2 linked regions of the Prochlorococcus marinus CUG1417 genome follow. Each later gene encodes a partner of the first gene's protein in a complex. Links are inferred from orthologs where the notes say so. Each region holds a gene or a part of one and is shown on either strand. Other genes may lie near its edges.

Region 1 (9,825 bases):
AGAAGAGATCAATTCCAGTTACTAGAACATTTCACTTCAGCAATAAAAGATGATTCTGCAAGGCCTCAAATAGCTCAGCTTACTGAATTAGGTTTGGTTGAGTTAACCAGAAAAAGACAAGGGCAAAATATATATGAATTATTCGGTAAAAAATGTCTTACTTGCGATGGTACTGGATATGTAGAAAATAAATTGAATAATGAAATTTTTAACCAAAGATTAAAAAAAATAGAGGATAAATCTAATAAAACAAACAGTTTGAAACCTTTAGATATAAATCCTCCTCACACAATTGATGAGCAGGAAAAAATAATTAGCAAGGATTTACCTAACCACAAAGAAGGAAGTAAGGAGAACAATTCTTATAAAAAAGAACCAGGTAATGATTATTTGAACCCACTAAATTCAAAAGAAAAAAATATAGTAACAGTTAATCTTACTAATCAAGAAAAAATTGTTTTCAGTCAATTAGGTATTAATCCACTCATAAAGTTAGGTAAAGAATATCTTGCTAGTAATAATTTTGTGCGTTTAAAAGACAATAATGAAGCAAAAGAAAAAACTTTAAATAATAAAAAAACAAAAGCAAAACAAATTAAAAAAATCTCAAAATCTAAAGAAGAACATATTGATATTAAAATTGAAGCAAATGCAAATTCCAAAGATCTATCAACAAACAAAACTAATGAGGTTAAGGAAGTTGCATTTATAGATAAAAAGGATGAAATTGAAATTACAGATGAGATAAAAAATGCAAGAAAAAAAAGAAGAAGATCTTCAGCAAATATTGAATAAAGTATTCGAAGTTGGAATAGATGAAGTTGGACGGGGAGCAGTTTTTGGTCCAGTTTTCTCAGCAGTTGTTGTATTAACTGAAAAAAATAAACTTATTTTGAAACAATTTGGAGTAATAGATAGCAAAAAATTAACTCCAAAAAAAAGAAAATTTCTTCTTCAGAAAATTTTATTACTTTCTTCAGATTATGGAATTGGGCAATCCTCAACTAGAGAAATAGATAAGTTTGGTATTAGAGTTGCGACAGAACTTTCAATGATAAGAGCTTTAAAAAAATTAAAGCAGAAGCCATCTGAAATAATAATTGATGGCCCCTTATTATTAAGGCTATGGGATAGAAATCAGAAAAATATAGTATCAGGAGACTCGAAGTTTACATCAATAGCTTCAGCAAGCATAGTTGCAAAAGTATCTCGTGATAATCTAATGGAAAGGTTAGAAAAAAAATACTCAGGATACTTAATATTTAAAAATAAAGGCTATGGAACCAAAGAGCACCTTTCAATTATCAAAAAATATGGAATAACTAATCTGCACAGAAAAAGTTTTTTAAAAAAATCAAAGCTTATTTAAGCTACACCAGTCTAAAAAATCTTTAACTAATTGCTGTTGAACTCTTGCCTTTATACCCAACAAAATTCCGTTTAATACCGAATGACCTGTAGATTCCAAAATTTTCTTTGGCACAAGTTTTAATAAAGGGGGTTGACTTACAGATACCCCTAAAAGCGCCTCTCCCTCTAATCCAATGGAAGTTGCTTCTAAATTCGCTTTCAAAATAAGATTAAAGTCATCTATCATCCCTAAACCATCTAATGTACTTTCAAGGGCACTCATTCTTAAAATTCCATCTTTATTTTCTACCGCAATTGAAACAACAGGGTTAATATCTAATTGAAAAACCTTAAAACTTGTTACTGTATACTTATACCTACCTTCTCCTTCAGGTACTAATTTTTTGGAGTCCAGCATTGCACCAACAACTCTTTCTTCTTCCAAAAGATATTTAGAAAGATATTCTTTATTTCGTGTTACAGAAAGCTTTAGTTTCTGTTTAGCATCAAAAGATAACAGCATTGTCTATATTCCCCCAATGCTTATTTGATCTCTTTTTTTTTTACGATTAATCATGCGCAAACAAGTTGCATATTTAGGTCCTAAAGGGACATACGCAGAAAAAGCAGCTCATATACTATCCAAGCTTGCCAATTTTCAGACACCTATATTTGTACCATGTAATGGGTTACATTCGGTCATTAAATCAATAGCGTACAACAATTGTGATGCTGCTGTAGTTCCTATTGAAAATTCTGTAGAAGGGCCAGTTACAGCCACTCTAGATGCACTTTGGAAATTTCCTGAAATATTTATCAATAAAGCAATTGTTTTACCCATAAAACATGCATTAATTAGTGATGGAGAACTTTCAAATATTTCAGAAGTATTATCGCATCCTCAAGCATTAGCTCAATGTTCAGAATGGTTATCTGAAAATCTTCCAAATGCAATCCCTCTACCAACAAATTCAACGTCAGAAGCTGTCAACATGGTCAAGGGCAGTAAATTTAGAGCGGCAATTGGTTCAAAATCATTAATTCAAATCGAAGGCCTTAAAGAATTAGCCTTTCCTATTAATGATGTGCCAGGCAATTGCACTAGATTTATCTTATTAAGTAAAGAATCTAATTCTTATTCAGCTAACATTGCTAGTTTTGCTTTCTCATTAATATCCAATAGACCAGGCGCTTTACTTCAAGCTTTAAATTATATTGCAAATTTTGGATTCAATATGAGCAAAATAGAGTCAAGACCTTCAAAAAGAGAGTTAGGCGAATATATAATTTATATTGATCTAGAATTAGATAATGAAAAGAATATTGCAAATTTTCTTGAATTGAAAGAAAATATTAAACCACTATGCAAGAAATTTGTAGATTTTGGAAATTATTTTTCTGAAAATTTCGAATTAGATTGATTTATCCCCTACATTTATATACCCCAAACTCCATTAAACCTTTTCTAAAAGCCCAATTCATGAGCAGTATAGTTGGGATCTCTCTAATGGACTTAACTAGTGCCAGAGGACCAAGAGACAAAATTGCAAAAGGTCTTCTAATACCCTCAATAATGGAGTCGTACCAAGAAGGATTTGTATAAGTATTCCAGTTTTCAGAAAAAACTCGTCCTGAACTATTTTTATTAGTTCTAAGAATATTACCAAAATCTTTAATACTAATAAAATTGGGATGAACCCATTGTTCAAGTAATTGTTTAAGAACCAAATTCTCAAGAAATGATGGAGGGCATTCCCTGAGATCTCTAGAGTTCCAATCAGCCAATGCTAAATAACCCCCTGGTCTCAAAGTTCTCATCATCTCATCTGCAAACTTAGTTTTATCATTCATGTGTGCACCAGCTTCAACACTCCAAACACCATCAAAGGAACCATCCTCAAATTTCAAATCTAATGCATCCATAACTTGGAAATTACAATTTAGTCCAGAAGGAGTAAGTTCTCTAGCTCTTTTTACTTGAGCAGGACTAATTGTAATTCCAGTAACATTAAAACCATAATATTTTGAAAGGATCCTAGAACTTCCTCCTATTCCACAACCTACATCTAATATTCTGGAACCTTTTGGCAATTTATCTAAACCACTCCACTTAACTAACTCATGAACAAACTTAACTTTAGCCTGTCGAAAATCAATATTTTTATTTTCTGAAGGATAAAAGCCCAGATGTATATGCTCTCCCCACAATCTCTCAAGTAATTTATCCTGGGTCCATGCATCGTATGCTGATGCCACAGTACCAGAAGAAATATATTTTCTAGCAGTAGTTCTCCAGATAAAAGAAAAAGCTAAAAAGAATAAAGAAATTAAAAAAAAGGGTAATAAAAATTCAAACATTTAATTTTCTTTTATATCAGGAAAACTTTCTTTCAAAGCTGTCCTTGCTGCAAGTTGTTTTCTTGTATTATCAAGCATTTGATATTCTCTTTGTAGTCGAGTATAGGTATTTCTTTCTTCTAAAAGTCTTTGCTGTTCCTCCGCAACTGGACCTCCCAAGTGAGCACCTATCCAAAAAGATAATTCCATAGGATTATTAGGTAATTTATCGGGAAGATTTTTCTGGGTATTTGTCAATTTGCCTGTGAGATTAATAACATCGCTAAGTGCTTCTTTTACTGAATCTTTTAGAGAATCTAATTTTTGAAGGTTATCAACATTATCGTCACTAATCCAACTTACCATTGCTGAATAAAAAGGAGTTGAACGAATGATTTCTAGAACTTGAAACCTTTGTTGTCCGAGAGTAATAATATTACTTCTCCCATCCTCTGCAGTATGATGTTTTATGATTTGGGCACAGCAACCAACATTAGCTATATTTTTAGTACTAGAATCCCATTTTATGACTCCAAACATAGAATCAGTTTCAAGAACTGATTGAAGCATAATTCTGTATCTTGACTCAAAAATATGTAAAGGCAATACTTCTTTAGGGAAAAGAACTACCTCCGGCAAAGGAAATAAAGGTAATTCCCTTACTGAGAGCTCTCCCATTTAAACCTCACTTATTTCTAATTATACTAATCAATTTATGTCGTTTTCGGGATTAGTTAAAGTTTAACTTCTATATCTACACCACTTGGAAGATCCAACTTCATTAAAGCATCAATTGTTTTTGCTGAAGGGCTATAAATATCAATTAATCTTCTATGAGTTCTTGTTTCAAAATGCTCTCTGGAATCTTTATCAACATGTGGTGATCTTAGAACACAATAAATCTTCCTTTTTGTTGGTAAAGGTATTGGACCTATTGCTGAAGCGGATGTAGTATCAGCAGTTTGAATTATTTTATCGCAAGATAAATCGAGCATTCTTCTATCAAATGCTTTAAGTCTTATTCTTATTTTTTGTTGTGCAATTGATGCAGTCATAATTTGAAATTAACTTCTAGATGAGGGTCATTGATTAACAATGACCCTAAGCCACTAATCTATACTAAATGATTGAGGTTAAAATTTAAAATTCAAAAAGATTATTTGAGAATTTTAGAAACAACTCCAGCACCAATAGTACGTCCACCTTCACGGATTGCGAAACGCATACCTTGTTCGATAGCTACTGGACAAATCAATTCACCAGTCATTTTGATTCTGTCACCTGGCATAACCATTTCAACATTAGAGCCATCATCAGATGTAAATGCTGTTATTTGACCTGTAACATCTGTTGTTCTGATGTAGAACTGTGGTCTATATCCTGCAAAGAAAGGGGTGTGTCTACCACCTTCTTCTTTTTTAAGAACATAAACTTCTCCTTCAAACTGAGTATGAGGAGTAATGGATCCTTTCTTGACAAGTACCATTCCTCTCTCAATATCTTCTTTCTGGACGCCTCGTAAAAGTAAACCAACATTATCGCCAGCCATACCTTCATCAAGAAGTTTACGAAACATTTCAACTCCAGTAACAGTCGTTACTCTTGTATCTCTGATTCCAACTATTTCGACTTCTTCTCCAACTTTAACTTTACCTCTCTCAATTCTTCCAGTAGCCACAGTTCCTCTACCGGTAATTGAGAAAACATCTTCAACTGCCATCAAGAATGGTTTATCAACTTCTCTTTCTGGTTCAGGAATGCTAGCATCAACAGCTTTCATTAATTCTTCAATTTTTGATTCCCAAGTAGAATCACCTTCAAGAGCTTTTAAACCGGAAACTTGAACTATGGGAATATCATCACCAGGGAAATCATAACTGTCTAAAAGTTCCCTTATTTCCATTTCAACAAGTTCAATAATTTCTTCGTCATCGACCATATCGCACTTATTGAGAGCCACTACAAGAGCAGGAACTCCAACCTGTTTAGCAAGAAGGATATGCTCTTTTGTCTGAGCCATAGGACCATCTGTAGCAGCGCAAACTAGAATTGCTCCATCCATTTGCGCGGCCCCCGTAATCATGTTTTTCACATAATCAGCATGTCCTGGGCAATCAACATGAGCATAATGTCTACCTTCAGTTTCATATTCGACATGAGCTGTATTGATAGTGATGCCACGCTCTCTTTCTTCAGGAGCACCATCAATATCTCCATAGTCTTGAGCCTGGGCTTGACCTTTTTTAGCTAATACGTTTGTAATAGCAGCAGTAAGTGTTGTTTTTCCATGATCAACATGGCCAATAGTACCTATGTTGACATGTGGTTTGTTCCTTTCGAACTTCTCGCGAGCCATTTTGAATTAAAGAATCGAGGGTTTAAAGTGTTTTAGTTTAGAGATCAGGAGTTGCCCTGATTCTTGGAAATGATAGCTTCAGCAACATTACGAGGAACTTCCTCATAATTTGCGAACTCCATTGAAAATATACCCCGACCTTGAGTCATTGATCGGAGTTGAGTGGCATAACCGAACATTTCGGCTAAGGGCACTTTGGCCTGTACCTTAGACAATCCATCATCAACAGATTGTCCTTCCACTTGACCTCTTCTAGAAGAGAGATCACCAATTACAGATCCAAGAAAGTCGTCAGGACTTTCGACCTCAACTTTCATCATAGGCTCTAAAAGGACAGGATTGCATTTTTTAACCCCATCTTTGAAAGCCATGGAACCTGCAATTTTGAAGGCCATTTCAGATGAGTCTACATCGTGGAATGAACCATCGACTAGTGTTACTTTTACATCAATGAGTGGATAACCGGCAAGAACACCTGATTCACAGGTCTCTTTCATTCCATTAGATGCTGGGCCAATATACTCTTTCGGTACAGCTCCACCAACAATTTTATTAACAAATTCAAAACCTTTCCCAACTTCAGCAGGTTCCATTTCAATAATTACGTGTCCATATTGACCTTTTCCTCCAGTTTGTCTTGCATATTTACCTTCACCTTTAGAACTAGACCTAATAGTCTCTCTATAAGAAACTTGAGGCGCCCCAATATTAGCTTCAACTTTAAATTCCCTTAACATTCTGTCAACAAGGATTTCTAAGTGAAGCTCACCCATTCCAGCAATAACAGTTTGATTAGTCTCCGGATCAGTACTTACCCTAAAGGTTGGATCCTCTTCTGACAAAGCAGTTAATGCTTTAGATAATTTTTCCATATCCCCTTTAGTTTTTGGCTCAACAGCGACTGAGATAACTGGTTCAGGGATAAACAATGTCTCCAAAACTATAGGATCTTCTGTATTACATAAAGTGTCGCCAGTTGTTGTATTCTTAAGCCCTAGTACAGCACCTAAATCACCAGCCCTTAATTCATCAACCTCTTCTCTTTCGTCAGCCTTTAGAATTACTAATCTAGAAATTCTCTCTTTAGCATCTTTAGTAGAATTCATAACATAACTGCCCTTTGAAAGAACACCAGAATACATCCTTACAAAAGTTAATTTCCCATAAGGGTCTGACATCACTTTGAAAGCAAGTGCACTAAAAGGCGCGTTATCATCTGATGGCCTTACATCTTCTTTACCACTTGGTAAAACACCTTGTATTGGTTTTACGTCAACTGGAGCTGGCAAATAATCGACAACGGCATCTAAAACAAGTTGAACACCCTTATTCTTGAAGGCTGAACCGCACAATACTGGAACTAATCCATGTTTTAAAACCCCTTCCCTAATGCCTTTTTTAAGTTGTTCTTCAGATAATTCTCCTGTTTCGAGGAATATTTCTATTAAATCTTCATCATTTTCTGCAACACTCTCCATTAACTTATATCTCCACTCGGAAGCTTCATCCTCCATTTCAGATGGAATTGGCGCTTCTTCAATATCAGTGCCTAAGTCATTCTTATAGAGGTATGCTTTGTTTGCAACTAAATCGATAATGCCTGTGAGATCGCCTTCAGCTCCAATAGGTAGCTGAATAGGGAGTGCATTGGCCTTAAGTCGATCTTTAATCTGTTTATTAACTTTTAAAAAATCTGCACCAGTTCTGTCCATTTTGTTAACAAAAACCATCCTTGGAACAGAGTATCTATCTGCTTGACGCCAAACTGTTTCAGATTGAGGCTGAACCCCACCAACTGCACAAAATACAGCTATCACTCCATCTAAAACACGCATTGACCTTTCCACTTCAATAGTGAAGTCAACGTGTCCAGGAGTATCAATAATATTAATTCTGTGATCTTGCCAACTAGTTGATATTGCAGCAGCAGTAATAGTTATCCCTCTCTCTCTTTCTTGAGCCATCCAATCTGTTACAGCAGCACCATCATGAACTTCACCTATCTTATGAACTACACCAGAATAAAACAAAATTCTTTCGGTAGTTGTAGTTTTCCCTGCATCAATATGAGCGGCTATACCTATGTTCCTTACTCGTTCTAGGGGGAAGTCGCGTGCCAATTTTAAAGCTCCAAATAAAATAATTTTTGATAAGTATAGTTCACCCTAAAAGTAAACTTTTATAATAATAAACTACTTAAGTACCTTTTTGATGAAATTAATATCTGTAATGTGCAAAAGCTTTATTAGCTTCAGCCATTTTATGAGTATCTTCTCTTTTTTTAACTGCACTACCAGTTTCATTTGCGGCATCCATCAACTCACCAGCAAGTTTTTGAGACATACTTTTGCCATTCCTTGCACGTGAAAATGTAACAAGCCATCTTAATGCCATAGCTGTACCCCTCTCTTGGCGAACTTCCATCGGTACTTGATATGTTGCACCACCAACTCTTCTAGCTCTCACCTCAACAAGAGGAGTAGCATTTTTTACAGCTGTTTCAAATAATTCGACTGCATTCCCACCTGTTCTCTCGCTTATTAAAGAAAAAGCATCAGACAATATTCTTTGGGCTGTAGATTTTTTTCCATGTTTCATCAATCTAGAAATCATCATTGAAGCAAGACGGCTATTAAATTGAGGATCAGGAAGAACTGGTCTTTTTACTGCAGCATTACGACGTGACATGTTTTAAAAAAAGTGATGGTTACAAATTAATCTTTTGGAGCTTTTGCTCCATACTTAGATCTGGATTGACGTCTATCTTTGACTCCAGCAGTATCTAACGTTCCTCTTATTATATGATATCTAACTCCCGGCAAATCCTTGACTCTTCCTCCCCTAAGAAGAACTACGGAGTGTTCTTGCAAATTATGTCCAATCCCAGGTATGTAAGCTGTCACTTCGAAACCTGAAGTTAATCTTACCCTCGCAACTTTTCTTAAAGCTGAATTAGGTTTTTTGGGTGTTGATGTATAAACTCTTGTACATACCCCTCTTCTCTCAGGGCAAGCTTTTAACGCAGGAGATTTTGTTTTCCTAGTCAGACTTTTTCTTTCTGAACTTATTAATTGTGAGATGGTGGGCATCTATTATATTTAAATAAAAATAAACATCTTAGTATCATAACCTTTTACGAGCACCAACTAAAAGTTTTTAATCATATTTTTTTGAAAAATTTAAAAAAATTTGTCAAATTAAAATTCTTTGGTAAATATTCATTATCTTTAGATTTATTTTTATATTTATTTTTATAATAGAAATACATAAATAACTAAATTGTATTAAATAATCTATGGGAGAGAGTATTAAAAGAATCGTTGGGCCATATCAAGATAGTTATTCCCCCAATGGAATAATTGGTGAGAAAGATGCGTGTGGAGTTGGTTTTATAGCAAATGTCAAAGGTATAGAAAGCAACTGGATACTTAAACAATCCCTGAAAGGTCTTAACTGCATGGAACACAGAGGAGGTTGTGGAGGAGATAGTGATTCAGGAGATGGAGCAGGTATTTTGTGTTCAATCCCTTGGAATTACTTAGAAAAAGATGTGAATCTTGAAAATAAAAAAGACTTTGATAAAGGTTTAGGCATGATCTTCATGCCTAATAAAAAAGAGAAAATTGAAGAATGTAAATCAATATGCGAGGAGGAAGCAAAAAAATTAAGAATTAACAAAACATCTTGGAGAACAGTACCCGTTAACAATGAAATCCTAGGCCCTTTGGCTAAAGCGAATGCTCCATTCATAAGTCAGTGGATTTTATTAATAGATAAGAAAA
Region 2 (7,325 bases), 140 kb from region 1 along the record:
TTGGCTATTAGTTTTGGATGCTGATGCTCAATTAAAACAAGATTCTTTGATAAGGTTATTTTCTTTTGTAGAAGAGGGTGATTGGTCTGCAGTTCAACTAAGAAAATCAGTAACAAATGTAAGTAAGAATTTTCTAACTTCATGTCAGTCAATGGAGATGGCTATGGACGCAATCTTTCAATATGGAAGATTATCAGTTGCTGGAGTGTCTGAATTAAGGGGAAATGGTCAATTAATTAAGAAAGATACATTATTAGCTTGTGGATCTTTTAATGAAGACACAGTTACAGATGATCTCGATTTAAGTTTAAGGTTATTATTATCAAAATCTAAAATTGGAATCTTATGGGATCCTCCTGTCATGGAGGAAGCGGTTGAGAATTTAAATGCTTTATTAGCGCAAAGGCAAAGATGGGCAGAGGGGGGGTTGCAAAGATTCTTTGATTATGGGGATCAATTAGTTACTAATAAAATTAATTATTTGCAAAAATTTGATTTAACTTACTTCTTCATCTTGCAATATGCACTGCCAATTATTTCTATTTTTGATTTAATTCTTAGTATTGCGTTATTAGATTCACCAATTTACTGGCCTATTTCATTTACAGCTTTTATTTTATCCGGAATTGCTTTTTGGTACGGTTCTTCTTGCAAAAGCGAAGTACCTGTATTGCAAAAAAGTAATTTTTTGATGGTATTTGTATCAGTTTTTTATTTATCACATTGGTTTCTAGTTATCCCTTGGGTAACAATAAAGATGTCTATTTTCCCCAAAAAGATACTTTGGCGAAAAACTCTTCATACTGGGGTCTAATTTATTCATCAAGATCTATAATTTCTCCATTAAAAAAATTTGCTAAGTTTTTTGAACTATCATCATAAGTTTCCTCATTAGATATTTTTGTTGATGAATTATTTTTTGGTTCTATTTTTTTTATTCGTTTTAAATTCTTTACTTCATTTTGGGTTGTTTCTAGAGTGCTTGTTGGATTACTTTTAGTTAATTGTTTGGTTGAAAAATTAAGTTTAATTTGATCTCCAAATATCTTTTTTACAGTATTTTCAATTATAACTTTTCTACTTTTTATCATATTTTCCCAGTTTGGAGATAATGCGATTGTGATTTTCTCCGACTCAAAACTTTCAAGTTCGGCTTGTTGTGAAAGTAACATTCTTGTTGATGGTAACTCTAATTTAGAGAGAATTAATTCCCATTTATCTTTTAAGGCATTTGATCCATGATCATCTTGAGTATTATCAGAAATATTGTCCATACTTTCATTCCTAAAAACGTCAAATTTTTCTAATTTTTCGTCTTTTGTTATGGTCAATTCCTCACAAGTCATCTCCTTTTTGATACTGGGTTTTTGAATTTCATTAGAAACATTTTCTTTTTTAGCTATTGCAATGTTTTTTATGCTTTTATACTTATTCTCAGTCGCATACTTTTTACTTTCTTCATTATTTTCAAAATTATTTATCTCTTGTTTATCTAGAAGACCAGTTAAATGTATTTCAAACCAAAGCCTTGGATTATTACTTGTTTTGATTTGATATTCAATATTTCTCAGATTATTGTGCCAATTAATTATTGTTGATTTTTGTATAGTTTTTGAGATTTTATCCAATTCATCTTGAAATTCATCAGACGTATAATAAAGATCTGAATATTTATTTTTTGTAGTGTGCAGTAGTAGATCTCGTGTAATATTCAATAATCCAATAATAATTTGATAAGGTTCGTTTCCAGCATCATATAGTTTGTTGCAGGTGATAATTAATGACTCTGGATTATTTTCAACTAATGATTTAATCAGATCTGTTAATTCAATTTCTGATACTTCTCCAAGTAGGTTTTGGATATTTTTAATTGTTACGCCCTCTGGTAAAAGATTCAGTTGTTCTAGGAGGCTTTGTGCATCTCTCATACCTCCATTAGATCTTTTTGCAATCATTTTTAAAGCCTGAACTTCATACTGAATGGATTCTTTTTCTGCGATTTCTGATAAATGTTGAAAGATGTCACTGGGACTTATCCTTCTAAAATCAAACTTTTGGCATCTACTTTGTATTGTATTTAATACTCTTTCAGGATTTGTCGTTGCAAGGATAAATACAACTCTTGAAGGCGGTTCTTCAATAGTTTTTAGTAAAGCATTAGAAGCTGCTGTTGAAAGCATATGGCATTCATCAATAACGTATACTTTCCATCTCGCTTGAGTAGGAGCAAATCTTGCTCTTTCTATAATTTCTCTTATATTTTCAACTCCTGTGTTTGATGCTGCATCAATCTCAATAATATCTAGAGCGTTCCCATCTGTAATTTGTTTACATAAGTTACATTTACAACAAGGATTTATCGTGGGTTGGTCGAATGCCTGGCAGTTTAAAGATTTTGCAAATATTCTTGCACTCGATGTTTTTCCTGTTCCTCTTGGACCACTAAAAAGATATGCAGGAGCAATTTTGGTTGTAATTAGTGCTTGTTTGAGGGTAATGGATATAAATTGTTGCCCAACCAGTTCATCTAAGGTGTTTGGTCTATATTTTTGATGAAAAGGCTGATGTATATTTGGCATTTATTTTTCATTAATTTAGAAAAATTTGAGATTAAATTAAAACAATTAAACTCTATAATTTATGCAGACTCTTTAATGATTCTTGTTGATCCTGAAGGTAGTTTAACAATTTTAGATGAGAATAAATTATCTACCATTTTTTTCGTAATTATAAATTCTTTTACATTTTCTTCAGAAGGTAATGTGTACATTATGTCAAGCATTAGTTCCTCAATTATTGATCTTAATGCTCTTGCACCTGTTTTTCTTTTATATGCTTCATTTGCTATCGCTTCAACAGAATCAGGCTCAAAAGATAATTCAACATTATCCATACTTAGCAAAGTTTTGAATTGCTTTACTAGTGCATCTCTTGGTTGTGTGAGGATAGATTCTAAAGTCTCTTTAGTAAGGCGATCTAGTACAGCACAAACCGGAATTCTTCCAATAAATTCTGGAATTAGTCCATATTTCACTAAATCATCTAATTCTAAATTTTTCAGGGAATCCCTTGGGTCGACTATTTTTTTTGTATTAACTTTGTTTTGATCTGAATTAGTGGTAAATCCTATCGAGTGTTTACCCATGCGCTTTTGAACGATATCCTCTAAACCTATAAAAGCTCCCCCGCAAATAAATAATATTTGACTCGTATCAATTTGGATGCAGTCATGATAAGGATGTTTTCTTCCTCCTTGCGGTGGCACATTAGCAATTGTTCCTTCAAGCATTTTTAATAATGCTTGCTGTACCCCTTCACCAGAGACATCTCTAGTAATTGAAGGATTCTCGCTTTTTCTTGCAATTTTATCTATTTCATCAATATAAATAATTCCTTTTTGAGCTAGTTCTACATTCATTTCTGACTTCTGAAGAAGTCTTAAAAGTATGTTTTCAACATCCTCCCCAACATATCCAGCTTCTGTCAAAGTCGTTGCATCAGCTACTGCAAAAGGAACATCTAAAAACTCTGCTAAAGTTTGCGCCAATAATGTTTTCCCACTTCCAGTAGGGCCGATGAGTAAAATATTTGATTTTTGTAATTTAGTTGCTTGTGAATCAGTTGAATTGCTATTTTTACTGTCTTCTTTAACTTTCCAAGCTAATCGCTTGTAGTGATTGTATACAGCTACTGATAATATTTTTTTTGCAGATTCTTGTCCAACAACTTGATTATCTAGAAAACTTTTTATTTCTAATGGCTTAGGAATTGAGGTTAATTCTAAAGGAACAGATTTTTTTGGATTATCAGTTGGTAATTTCTTTTTTACTTGTGGAGAGTTGTTTGTGTTCGCTTGATTATCAAGTAGTTCTTCATCGAGAATCTCATTACAAAGGTCTATGCACTCATCACAGATATAAACCCCAGGACCAGCTATAAGCTTTCTTACTTGGTCTTGTGACTTCCCGCAAAATGAACATTTAAGATGGGCGTCGAATTTAGCCATCGATTATAAGTTTTTAAAGTGAAAGGTGTTAAATATTCCCTATTCACTAGGATTGCTCATAAATATCGATTCGTCATCATATTCTTAAAAAATCAGGACCCCTTGTCACTTTTTGATAACTTTATCAATTAATCCATATTCGACTGCTTCTGAGGGGGATAAAAAGTAATCTCTTTCTGTATCTTCATTAATTTTTTCTAAAGGTTGACCAGTATGTTCAGCTAAAAGTGAATTTAATGTTTTCTTGAGAAAAAGTATTTCTTTAGCTTGTATTTCAATCTCTACTGCTTGACCTTGTGCACCCCCTAGTGGTTGATGAATCATAATCCTAGAATTAGGTAAAGCTAATCTTTTCCCCTTTGCTCCTCCAGAAAGTAGAAATGCCCCCATACTTGCCGCTACTCCAAAACATATTGTCACTACATCAGGGGATATTTGTTGCATAGTATCGTATATGGCCATTCCTGCAGTTACTGAGCCTCCAGGAGAATTAATATATATTTGTATGTCTTTTTCGGGATCTTCCGCCTCAAGAAATAATAATTGTGCAACAAGTGAGTCAGATACTTGATCATTAATTCCAGTACCTAAAAAAATTATTCTCTCCCTCAATAGTCTTGAATATATATCAAAAGCTCTTTCTCCTCTACCTGATTGTTCTATAACGGTAGGAACAGCAGCAATAGTTTTATTATTACTTTCGTAAGAACTTATTGAGCTTTGGATCAAATGTTTTTTTTCTGAGTTCACAAATTAATTTTTCGTCTTATAAATAATTTAAGGGGTTTTTGTTTAATTAGTAGGAAATTTCATAAATTATTTTTTTTCTTTTTTATTTTGAGTTTTTGAAGTTTTTGAAGTTTTTGTCGCAGTTTTTGTGGCTTTTGTTGTTTTGGAGGTTTTGGTAGCTTTAGAAGTTTTTGTAGTTTTTTCTTTTACTTCAGAATTTTCTTCAAGCCAAATTATTAATTTTTCTTTGAGTAGATCGTTACTTACTACTTCTGTTAATCTTTTAATATCTATTTGTTTTGAAGATTGAGAGATTGCTTCTTCATAATCTTGCATTTTTAAATCAATTTCATCTTTCTCGACTTTTATGTTTTCTTTTTCAGCTAATGCTTTTAAAGCTAAATTTCTTTGAACATTTTTTTCAGCTTGAGGCCTTGTGGACTCTGCTAATGACTTAACTAATTCTGGAGTGAAAGTAGATTTTACATCAAGACCTTGTTGAGCAAATCTTTGAGCGGTTTGTTCAATATTATTCCTCACTTCTATATCAATCATAGATTTTGGAATTTCAGCAACCAATTCGTTTGTTAGGGCATCTAATAAAGCTTCAATTTTGATATCTTTTTGAGTTTTTTCAAAATTGTCTTTAAGTTGCTTTTCAATATCTTTCTTTAATTCTTTTAATGATTCTTTGTTGCCAGACTGTTTTGCAAAATCGTCATTAAGTTCAGGTAATTCTTTTTCCTTAAGATCCTTAAGATTTACTTCAAATATTGCTTCTTTGCCTCTTGAATCCTCATGAGAATAATCATCAGGAAATTTAAGGTTAAGTGTTTTAGTATCACCAATTTTCATCTTTACGATTCCTTCAACGAAACCAGGGATCATTTTGTTCTTTTCTAACTCAAGATCCATTGATTCACTTGTTCCACCATCAATCTCTTTACCAGAATCTTTATATTTTCCTTTGAAACTAACTACAGCAATATCTCCTAATTTTGCTGCTCTATTGGTAACTGGAATAATGTTTGCAAACTGATTTCTAGATTTTTCTAGCGCTTCATCTATTGACTTGGGATCAAACTTTGTCTTTGATATTTCAATACTTAGTCCTTTGGATTTTTTAAGTTTTAATTCTGGGGCAACATCAGTTTGAAGAGTAACTTTAAGTGATTTTTCAGGACTAAACTTTGCAAGTAAAGATTCAAATCCATCTACCAATTCTGGCTCACTTAGTGGCTCTATAGATTTTATTTTTAACGCTTCTTGCCATGATTTATCAATAATTTTTTCCAGAGCAGAAGCATGTAATTGTGTGATGCCAATTCTTTGAATTAAGACTTGTTTAGGAATCTTACCAAGTCTAAATCCCGGAATTTTAGCTGAACGACTGATAGAACTGATTGTTTCATTTACACACGTTTTGCATGTCTCAGATGGTATTTCTAATTCGAATGAAATTCTACTTTGAGGAAGAGGTGTTGTTTTGACTATTAGTGCATCTTTAGCCATGTTTTTCTAAGTTATTACTATGAGCCGAATCTTAATTATTTCACATTATGTGATTTCCTTGAAAGTTAATTTTTTGATAAAGTAAAAAAATAGTAAATCTATTGATAAAAATTATTTTAAAGTGTGAGACAATCTCCGTATTTGCCTAATAGGCCATTAAAAGTTGCTGTTTTAGGTTCTTCAGGTGCTGTGGGATCTGAATTGCTAAAAATTCTTGAACAACGTGATTTCCCAATATCAGAATTGGTCTTGCTTTCATCAGAGCGGTCAGAAGGAAAAAAAATTATTTGGAAAGATGAAGAATTAGTTACAAAAAAAACAACTAAGGAAGAATTCAAGAATCTTGATTTAGTTTTGGCTTCAGCTGGCGGAAGTATTTCAAAAAAATGGTTGTCTACCATTATTGAACAAAATGCTTTACTGATAGATAATTCAAGTGCTTTCAGATTAGATAAGAACGTTCCTCTTATAGTCCCAGAAGTTAATGCTAGTGACGTACTTAATCATGATGGGGTAATAGCGAATCCAAACTGCACTACCATTTTGTTGACATTAGTTTTAGCTCCATTAAACAAACTTTCGACTATTCAAAGAGTTATTGTCTCAACATATCAATCTGTCAGTGGTGCAGGCCAACTAGCGATGGAGGAACTAAAACTTTTAACTGAACAATATCTTCAAGGAAATCCTCAAAAAAGTGAAGTTTTGCCATACTCCCTTGCTTTTAATTTGTTTTTACATAATTCTCCTATGCTTTCAAATAATTACTGCGAAGAAGAGATGAAAATGGTTAATGAGACAAGGAAAATATTAAATATTGCTGAGTTGAAGCTCTCTGCTACATGTGTTCGAGTCCCAGTACTGAGAGCACATTCTGAATCGATCAATATTGAATTTGCCGATGTAGTTGAGCCTAAAGATGCTCTTGAAGAATTAAAAAAATCTCCTGGAATTGAAGTTATTGAGGATTACAAAAATAATAGATTTCCTATGCCAAATGACGTTATGGGAAGGGATAATGTTGCTGTTGGCAGGCTAAGAACTGATATAAGTCAGCCTCATGGATTAGAATTATGGT

What was found.
Region 2: the proteins of rpsG (region 1) and tig are in contact, whole or in part, in a crystal structure (PDB 3GTY), measured with the Thermotoga maritima proteins. The link is inferred for Prochlorococcus marinus CUG1417 from one-to-one orthologs. Residues at the interface, in WP_004081843.1 of Thermotoga maritima: Lys34, Lys52, Lys55, Glu59, Arg62, Gln63, Glu66, Asn67, Lys69, Val71, Arg95, Ala109, Lys110, Lys111, Gly112, Arg113, Pro114, Glu117, Glu121, Ile124, Ala125, Tyr127, Asn128, Asn129, Thr130, Gly131, Lys135, Asp139, Arg142, Met143; in WP_004081061.1 of Thermotoga maritima: Glu122, Val124, Val129, Leu130, Tyr133, Glu188, Gly259, Ile262, Tyr263, Glu266, Ser270, Glu273, Gln274, Glu277, Arg308, Gln311, Ile312, Ser315, Tyr316, Glu325, Arg329, Arg336, Leu363, Phe366, Trp367, Arg373, Leu377, Arg381, Leu384, Glu387.

What each region holds. Positions count from the first base shown.
Region 1 is NZ_JAAORN010000002.1:395,576-405,400, forward strand. The notes cover bases 6,997-9,825. They hold rpsG (30S ribosomal protein S7), read right to left. Parts: upstream 8,732-9,825; coding sequence 8,261-8,731; downstream 6,997-8,260. Other genes in these bases: fusA (elongation factor G), read right to left, coding at 6,997-8,163; rpsL (30S ribosomal protein S12), read right to left, coding at 8,758-9,132; gltB (glutamate synthase large subunit), read left to right, coding at 9,339-9,825. In the rest of the region: HA140_RS08240 (Rne/Rng family ribonuclease), read left to right, coding at 1-795; HA140_RS08245 (ribonuclease HII), read left to right, coding at 752-1,369; HA140_RS08250 (DUF1997 domain-containing protein), read right to left, coding at 1,355-1,873; pheA (prephenate dehydratase), read left to right, coding at 1,926-2,771; HA140_RS08260 (methyltransferase domain-containing protein), read right to left, coding at 2,773-3,708; HA140_RS08265 (LON peptidase substrate-binding domain-containing protein), read right to left, coding at 3,709-4,365; rpsJ (30S ribosomal protein S10), read right to left, coding at 4,422-4,742; tuf (elongation factor Tu), read right to left, coding at 4,844-6,043; more of fusA, read right to left, coding at 6,088-6,996.
Region 2 is NZ_JAAORN010000002.1:538,294-545,618, reverse strand. What follows is about bases 4,036-7,024. They hold tig (trigger factor), read right to left. Parts: upstream 6,248-7,024; coding sequence 4,823-6,247; downstream 4,036-4,822. Other genes in these bases: HA140_RS09035 (aspartate-semialdehyde dehydrogenase), read left to right, coding at 6,371-7,024; clpP (ATP-dependent Clp endopeptidase proteolytic subunit ClpP), read right to left, coding at 4,112-4,756. Outside these bases: HA140_RS09060 (glycosyltransferase family 2 protein), read left to right, coding at 1-814; HA140_RS09055 (DNA polymerase III subunit gamma/tau), read right to left, coding at 816-2,579; ATP-dependent protease ATP-binding subunit ClpX, read right to left, coding at 2,639-4,006; more of HA140_RS09035, read left to right, coding at 7,025-7,325. UniProt on the Bacillus subtilis protein: Involved in protein export. Acts as a chaperone by maintaining the newly synthesized protein in an open conformation. Functions as a peptidyl-prolyl cis-trans isomerase.